2 regions of the Peribacillus sp. NPDC096447 genome follow, and region 1 is predicted to be linked to the other one. Evidence: riboswitches for the same ligand, from Rfam matches in the RefSeq annotation. Region 1 holds a riboswitch; the other holds the start of a gene.
The links. A riboswitch is a leader RNA that binds a small molecule or an ion and turns the genes downstream of it on or off. The one in region 1 is predicted to bind ZMP and ZTP.
Positions count from the first base shown of each region.

Region 1 (4,488 bases):
GGGATATCTAGATTCTAGAAAGCATACAAGCAATAGCTTAGAGTATATTAAAATGGTCTGTCCTAATTATAAAGGAGAAAATTTTTATGAGATGGAACCTGTAGTAACTGGTGAAAATTTGGTTACTGCATCAGGAGTAGCTCCTTTGGAATTTGCGGTGGAAGTACTGAAAAAATTAGATGTATTTGCACCAGATACATTACATTCGTGGTATAACCTAAATAAGACTCACAAACATGAATACTTTTTCCAACTAATGAACTCAATAAATAAGTGAGTTTAAAAATCAACTTGGCAGTTTTATTTTACTTGTAATAATCTCCATACTTTATGTGATGTCAAAGTATAGTTTTAGTACATAACTTTAAAATTTTAGAGAAGTTAATAGAGATTGTGAATGATTAAACTTAAACTAACGGGTGCGTTAGTTGATTAAGGAACACAAAAATGATCAATCTTTTTTATAAATGAATAATCCAATTAATTAGTATAAGGGCATGTTTTGATTCATCTTTTTTCAAAACATGTCCTTACTATTTATTTATTTTCAAGGTTTCTTGTATTAATTTGATCAATATTTGTTTCAAAAGCTACAGCAAAAACGATAATTTCGAAGATGATCCCCCCCCTTGGCCTACAAGGGGGGGGGTATGATATACAACTTAAAAAAAGAAAAATCAGCTAAATATATTGTAAAAATTACTAATATTATGTAAAATTTTCTTATAAAACAGACTATGTGTTACTGGCGTAAACATGGAGGACCATGAGGGAGCACATAGATAACGGCCGTACGCCTGGGCAAAGTATTTGAACTCATGTTCAAATACTTTTTTATTTTTGAAAGGGGATCTTTAAATGAAAGAGATTTGTTTACGATACGGAATGAATCCAAATCAGGGTAAAGCTAAAGTTTATGTTACAGAAAACATGCCTATTAAAATATTAAATGGAGAAGCCAGTTATATTAATGTTTTAGATGCTTTAAACGCTTTTCAACTGGTTCTAGAGCTTCGACAAGCAACTGGTCAACCTGCGTCAGCATCCTTTAAACATGTTAGTCCAGCAGGTGCAGCTGTGTACTCTCCACTGAATGATTTACTTGCTAAATCTTATTTCATTGAAGATATAAAACTTTCTCCATTAGCCGTTGCTTACGCAAGAGCACGAGGAACAGATAGGATATCTTCATTTGGTGATTGTGCTGCATTTAGTGATGAAGTTGATGTAACTGTAGCTAACCTTCTAAAAACAGAGGTTTCTGATATCATTGTTGCACCAAGTTACAGTCAAGAGGCATTAGAGATTTTGAAACAGAAAAAGAAAGGAAAGTATTTAATCTTAGAAATTGATCCACACTATGCTCCTGCTCCAATTGAAAAAAGAACGGTATTTGGAATTACCTTAGAACAAGAAAGAAATGATGTACGGATCAGAAAAGAAGTTTTTGACAATATTGTTACGGCACAATGTGATATTCCTGATAGAGCCAAGCAAGATCTTCTTGTTGCCCTTATTACATTGAAATATACACAATCAAACTCTGTTTGTTTCGCTTTAGATGGTCAAACTATTGGAATTGGTGCTGGGCAGCAATCACGTATTCATTGTACAAGGTTAGCAGCTGAAAAAGCAGATAAATGGTGGTTACGACAACACCCAAGGGCACTTAATATGAAGTTCAGAGAAGGAATATCTCGTGTAGAAGTTAATAACGCGATTGATGGATGGCTGAATGATGATATTACTGAAGCTGAAAACCAACAATGGAAACAATGTTTTCAAGAAGTCCCTGACAGGCTAAGTAAGAGTGAAAAACAACAATGGTTAAAAAGATTAAAAGAAGTTTCCTATGCTTCCGATGCTTTTTTACCGTTCCGTGATAATATTGATCGTGCTGCTCAAAGTGGAGTTAAATATGTTGTTCAAACAGGTAATTCTTTACGAGACGATCAAGTTTTACAAGCAGCAAATGAATATGGAATGGTTATGGCACATTCAGGCATTCGTGTATTTCATCATTAAGCTGTGAATGATTATAAATATGAGAGCCTCTTTACTAAGGGCTCTTTCTCATACTATTTCCGATAACGCTCATAATGGTAACTAAGTTTTTACATATAACTGCTTGATCATTAAAGTTTCCTTAATCAACTAAAGGGGCAGGATAGTTGAATAAGGTAATATTTGGATTGAGGTGGATATAAGTAGAAAAGTTAATAACAAGGGGTGATTTTTTGGAGAAAGATATTGGGGATGTAGATTTTTTTAAACAAGTAGTAAAAAGGCTTTGCAAAAAAAACAATATTTCCCCTCAGAAACCTAAATTTGAAATCATCGAGAACGTAATGGTTATTAGCATTAAGAACCATTTAAAAGATGGAGTAGCCTTAGATTGTTTTAATGTTTAAACCTTATTTACCGAACAATTGGATCTTTAGAAGAGAGCTGAACAAACAAGAAATAGAATTATTGAGGCTTATGCAGAGTGTCAAGGCATTTTATTTTGATTATAGCAATGAAATGAATACCATTTGGCGATGAATTATTTTACTAAGTTTTTAATGTTTTTACTGATATATGCAAAGTTAGCAGTACACTAATAAAGTAATAAGGTATACTTCAGTAAAATAAGGTATATTATATTTGTTGAATAGATTCTCTTTAAAGACAAGAAAAGTAGGTGAACAAAGTGGGAAAATATCAATTAGATACCAAAGGTCAGGTAGCTGTGACAAAGTTTCATGAAAAACAGAAGCCTGCCAAATTTGATAAAAAGCAGCAACTTGAAAAAATACGTGCGGAGTATTTGAAAAAGAAGCAAAAACAAACAGATAAATAATATGAATGAAAACATAGGAAGACTAAAATCTCCCTATGTTTTTTTATTATTCGAAGTTCTTTTTTCAATTGATGATAGAGTTTATTATTCCCATAAATTTCAGATTCGGTGACAAAAAACTCGTCATCAGATATCCATTCCTCACTAAAAATTTCAGTAGCAGAATCAATAGACCAGCCGTTATTTTGAATACACCAGTAATCTCAAGCACTTGGCTTAGGTAGCTGAATAAAAAGATAAGTCTCGATCTTTTCAGCAAGATACATACTCAACACCCCACATTCAAAGAAAGTCAGGGAATACCAATGCGCTGAATTTACTTCTAATAACTTAAAGGTAAACCTATAAAAAACCTACTATATCAACGTTTATAGGTTAAAAGGTTTACAGGTTTACGCAATTATGGAATTCTTTATATAAAAGAATAGATAGATGATAAGTTAGAGTTAGCCTTAGACAAAATTAGCTTATCAATCATCATTAGAAGTTTGAAAATCGCTTAGAATGGTTTTCTGAACACACAAAGCTGATTAATAAGCATAGATGGAATGTAGCAAGCTACCAGCGTTTAGCTTAATAGCTTTTATTGCTAGTAGTTTTCTTACCACAGCTAAACATTTCTGATATGCCCCATTAAAAAATAAAGCAACGCATTCCAATATAGAAACGGCTGCTTTAATTCATACTTTCAATACTTGACGAGTTTTTTATAAAAATGGTTACGGTTTTGGTTACGTTTCTAAATGGTTGTAAATCAATTCTAGTCAATTGCGATAGTTAAGAAACATTGTATTCATCGTAAGAACTAATATAGAATAATTTAAAATAATTGGAAAAATATACACCAATTAAATAAACTGTAATCTATTAAATTGTTGATATATCAATGTTTCTAACGTATTTTTTGATGAATTTATAAACTTAGTTACGTTTTTGATTACGTTTTTCCCAATTTTCTGTATATGGTGCAAACAAACACAAGAAAATAGGTAAGTTATTCATCGTTCAAATATATACAGGTTATTTTTTCAAACCTCTTACTTATGCAACTAACGCATGCTTTACTTCTTTATGGGGCTGGAAACAGCTCCATTTTCTTATGGCACTAACGGGGCAGGTTAGTGGAAGAAGGATTTTGTTTTTAGTTAAACTGTATACAGTTAACGGTTTTAGGAGGTGAAAATACTGAAACGTGCGATAGGAGTATTTCTTACTCTTTCATCTTTACTAACATACTTAATTGTGGACATGCTTTATGATCCTGTTAAGACAAAAATAACAACAACAGATATGAATTCAGGAGTTACAACAGCAACAGTAATATATCAATATCCTTTGATGTATTGGGTAATTTGTGTCACTTTAATAATTACTTTTGTTCTTGGGATTTACTTTATTCTAGGAAAGGAAATCAATATGAAGAATATCCACTCTGTGATACTCCAGAATATACAAGAAATATGTGAATCGAAACTAATGGGTGCGTTAGTTTGCGGCAACCTTTTTCTTGTGGAACTAAAGGGGCAGGATAGTTCAATAAGAAATAGACTATTGGTTAATTGTGGTATATAATTGCATCAAAAGGAACATACGTTCTTTTTGATGGAGTAGCTTTTGATGTGGAAAAAATAAACTATGAAAATTAT
Region 1 is NZ_JBIWEV010000008.1:578-5,065, forward strand. It holds gene ACIQZD_RS22755 (type 1 glutamine amidotransferase family protein) at 1-277, shown strand, start outside; ZMP/ZTP riboswitch at 732-810, shown strand; gene ACIQZD_RS22760 (phosphoribosylaminoimidazolecarboxamide formyltransferase) at 859-2,025, shown strand; gene ACIQZD_RS22765 (hypothetical protein) at 2,238-2,411, shown strand; gene ACIQZD_RS22770 (hypothetical protein) at 2,693-2,842, shown strand.

Region 2 (4,488 bases), on a different contig from region 1:
TATTCCAATTGCACATGCCCTAAATCACTATTGAATGATTTAAGATCATTAATTAACTGGTTAATATTTTTGCTTGGACCGCTATCATATAGAGCATTTCTAAATCTTAAAAACTTGGTTCCCTTTTCTATTAAACTATTCAATAGCACATTTTCAGGGAATCTTAGTGTGGATTTCTTAGGAATATCATTCCATTCTTTACTAGCAAAACCATGGTACCATATAAATAATATAGCTGGATTTTTTTCTATTAGCTTTTTCATTTGCCAATCCATAAAACGTTCGGAAAAGCCGCAGTTGCCAATACCGGTATTTAAACAATCATACATTGCCTGTAAAATTGAAAGCCAAATACCATCAACATCATCCCAATCATAAAAGCCCGAGAGAAATTGATTTTGATAAGAGATAATGACTGTGCCGTATAAGGAAGTTCCTTTTGAAGTAAATAGCTGTTGATTTCCCAATTGCTAGGACGAAATGATTGGGATTGATCCTGGTAAAACAACTGAAATCAAAACCAAAAACAGTAAAGAAAATTTTCCGGATACTTCATGTTTTAATACTAATTTTCATATGCATACCTCCTTAAAAGTAATTAATTTTAGAGCATGGTTATATAGTTTTTATTTCAAAAAAGACAAAATGTGTTTTAGTTTTGAAACCATCTGGTATATGAATTTCAATTTTTAGGCGCCATCCAATGTTGAAGCAGCAAGGGGAGAGGGATATACTTCTTGAAAATTTCTTAAGGTAAACTCACAGGTTGTTTTAAAATTGAATCAGCCTGTTTGAAATACTTTAATTAGGTGAATTATGAATGTTCCCCGTGACTAAGGTTGTATCTGTTCAATGTGAATGCAATCACTGCTCTAAGCAGGATAATCGAAAAATGCAGCGAATAGTAGGTGAGTGAACAAATAAATCAAGCGAGGGTGAATTGGATGGGAGTTCAAGCAGAAAAGATCTTTGTAAACTTGCCTGTTAAAGATTTGGATGCCTCAGTAGAATTTTTCACAAAGGTCGGCTTTGAGTTTAACGAGCAAATGACCAACGAAAATGCGACATGCATGGTTATCAGCGAGTCCATATATGTGATGTTATTGGTGGAAGATTACTTTAAAACATTTACCAAGAAAGAAATCCCGGATTCTGCAGCGAGTACCGAAGCCATCGTTGCCCTGTCCGTTAAAAGCAAGGAAGAAGTCGATGAGATCGTGAATAGGGCACTGGATGCTGGCGGAAAGCCTTTTAACGAAGCCATTGATCATGGTTTCATGTACGGTTGGAGTTTTCTGGATATCGACGGACATTCTTGGGAAGTATTTTACATGGACGAAAGCGGATTTAACCAAAATTAAACCAAAAGCAAGGCACAATCCTTCACGAAGGACTGTGTCTTTTTTAATGTTAGTAAGCGATCTTAGCTGAAGTTCATTCATAACAATACTGGGCGAATATCCTTCCACTCATAAACCAATAGATTCAATTCAGCGCCAGCCATTTTGATTTTTTCTGTTTTAAACAATTCAGCACCAAATGCCTCATAGAAGTATCGAGATTTATTATCTTCTAACACCTCAACGAAAATTGTCTTGAATCCCAGTTCTTCGAATTTAAAAAATAATTCTTTGATGAGTTTCTTACCTATCCCCATTCTTTGAAAATTTTCGAGGATATATATAGCAGTTAAATCACCAGAATTCTCAACTTGATTCGTATCCCTTTTCCCGCCATCTATAAATCCAACTATTTTTCCTTCGTTATTTTCTGCGACATAAACATAATTTTCATCTCTATTTATATTCTTTATCCATATGTCTTTCCTTTTCTCATAAGACAGATTATCTAAAAAATCACTCGGCATTATTTCTTTATAAGTAGTTCGCCAGCAATCCACATGGACTATTGCTATACCTTCCGCATCAGCAACCGTTGCCTCTCTTATTAGCATAGTGGTTCCTCCTTTTTTAAGTTTGCTATATTTCTTATAATTTACTAATATTATCCATTTTGCAACTAATCGGCCCGAGATATTCCAAGAATTAACTTTGTATGTTACTATTTTCTATAGTTTGCTTAATGTGGAAGAAGGTATGAGATGAAGCGGATTTTCCGTAGTAAAGTATTTTATTTATTAATCTTCTTGGTTACCTTGGGGATTGTGCTGGTTTTTAATAATGACAAAGAACCGACTGAGAAATTAACTGAAGATGAATTTTTTACAACTTTAGAGGATGGGAAAGTGACATTTTTAGAGTTGGAGCCACAAAAAAGTGTTTATGAAATAAGAGGTGGGCTGGTAGGGTATGAAAAGGATCAATACTTTATCGCGTCTGTACCAAATAGTGAAATTTCACTAGATAGAATGAATAATGCTGCAGAGGAACATGATATAGAAAAAATTGAGATTACGCCAGAAGACGAGACAAGTGGATGGGTCTCTCTTTTTACAACGACCATTCCGTTCATGATCATTTTCATGCTGTTTTTAGTCATATTACTATTTACAGTTGTAATAAAAAGATTGGACCGTCATAGATAATGGAGTTTTCGTCGATATATTCCTATTTTCGGAGATAAAACTATAGATTTCGTCGATATATTTCTAATTTCGCAGATAAAACTGTAAGTTTCGTCGATATTTCTGTTGAGTTGTGACTTCTGCAAAAAAAGGGATAAACATATAATTTGATATTGAAGATTCCAGAATAGTTTGATAGAATGAAATAAATGAAAAAGACTATGTGCAACTGGCGAAACACGGATAACCGTGAGGGAACACATAGTGTCGTAGCCGTTCGCCTGGGCAGAGGTAAGGGATTTTATCCCTTGCCTCTTTCTGTATATTAACAGATATTGAAGGTTTAAAGTCAGTATTTTGAAATTTCAAAACTATCATATTCAAAAGAGGAGCAAACAAAATGAGCACAATTCTTTTAGAAAAAGTGAAAACGATCAAGGCGTTAAATAATATTGCCGAAAGCGGACTGAATGTATTCAACAAAGGGGATTTTACGGTTGATAATGACAGTGAAAACCCTGATGCAATCGTTCTTCGCAGCTTTAACATGCATACTATGGAATTCGGCGATCAGTTAAAAGCAATCGCAAGGGCAGGGGCTGGAGTCAATAATATTCCGGTCGACAAATGTACCGAGCAAGGAATTGTCGTTTTCAATACACCTGGTGCTAACGCAAACGCTGTAAAAGAAATGGTGCTAACGACATTAATGGCTTCATCTCGTAACCTTTTTGCAGGTGTGGCTTGGACAAAGACACTAGAAGGCGAAGGAGAACAAATTCCAAAGCTTGTTGAAGCAGGAAAGAAACAATTCGTTGGTAAAGAAATCAAGGGGAAAACTCTTGGCGTAATCGGTTTAGGAGCGATCGGTGCACTTGTAGCGAATGATGCGCTTGATTTGGACATGGATGTCATTGGGTTTGACCCGTTCATCTCTGTTGATACAGCTTGGAATTTGTCACGCAATGTACAGCGCGCCATGACGATTGAAGAATTGTTTGCAGAATCTGATTATATTACAGTACACGTTCCATTAACTGACGACACAAGAGGAATGTTCAACCAAGAAACATTCAGCATCATGAAGCCGGGCGTACATATCTTGAATTTCTCACGCGGCGAGCTAGTGAATGAAACTGATATGCAAGCTGCACTTGAAAGCGGAAAAGTAGGCAAGTTCATTACAGACTTCCCGAATGAAAACGTGCTGAAAATGAAAAATGTCGTTCCAATTCCGCATCTTGGTGCCTCTACGCTAGAGTCAGAGGAAAACTGTGCGATCATGGCAGCTCGTCAGTTGAAGAGCTTTTTAGAAACAGGGAACATCAAGAACTCTGTGAATTTCCCGAACACTTCCCTTCCTTATACAGGAAACCGTCGTGTGGCAACTTTCCACGAAAACGTTCCGAACATGGTTGGGCAAATCACGCTGGCTGTATCAAGCTTTAATCTGAACATCGCTGACATGGTTAACAGAAGCCGTGGGGGATATGCCTATACGATCATCGACATTGACGGTGAAGTAAACGGCGATATCATTCCTGGATTGGAAGAAAAAATCAAACAAATCGAAGGCATCGTTACAACTCGTATTATCTAATTGGAACCGGAAGAAAGATGATTAATAGTGAAAGCCTCAATTCCTTTAAGGAGTTGAGGCTTTTTTAGGCTTTGTTTATTAAACTAAAAATCTGTCAGGGTTTCACCTCCGTTTTTTCTTCATAATGTACAAACAACATCAAATAGAGTGCGAATAGAAGATGCAAATAAAGTGGAATATCCTTATCGTTTTGAATGGCAACAAATACGTAAATTCCATATAGCAATATAGGAATGGTTAAAAGGATTCTGAGCTTAGTCATATGCCATCCTCCCATTTATCCTCAAATATTAATACATCAAGCATTTGAGCCACTTGAAAATCCTTTTCTGCTATTGCATGTATTAAACTTGTACAATTATTT
Region 2 is NZ_JBIWEV010000001.1:1,162,686-1,167,173, reverse strand. It holds gene ACIQZD_RS05830 (hypothetical protein) at 1-467, opposite strand, end outside; gene ACIQZD_RS05825 (VOC family protein) at 945-1,361, shown strand; gene ACIQZD_RS05820 (GNAT family N-acetyltransferase) at 1,439-1,954, opposite strand; gene ACIQZD_RS05815 (ATP-dependent metallopeptidase FtsH/Yme1/Tma family protein) at 2,102-2,545, shown strand; ZMP/ZTP riboswitch at 2,740-2,818, shown strand; gene ACIQZD_RS05810 (phosphoglycerate dehydrogenase) at 2,925-4,124, shown strand; gene ACIQZD_RS05805 (hypothetical protein) at 4,219-4,386, opposite strand; gene ACIQZD_RS05800 (hypothetical protein) at 4,383-4,488, opposite strand, start outside.
Region 2: linked by a shared signal. The riboswitch ahead of ACIQZD_RS05810 (phosphoglycerate dehydrogenase) and the one ahead of ACIQZD_RS22760 (phosphoribosylaminoimidazolecarboxamide formyltransferase) in region 1 are both predicted to bind ZMP and ZTP.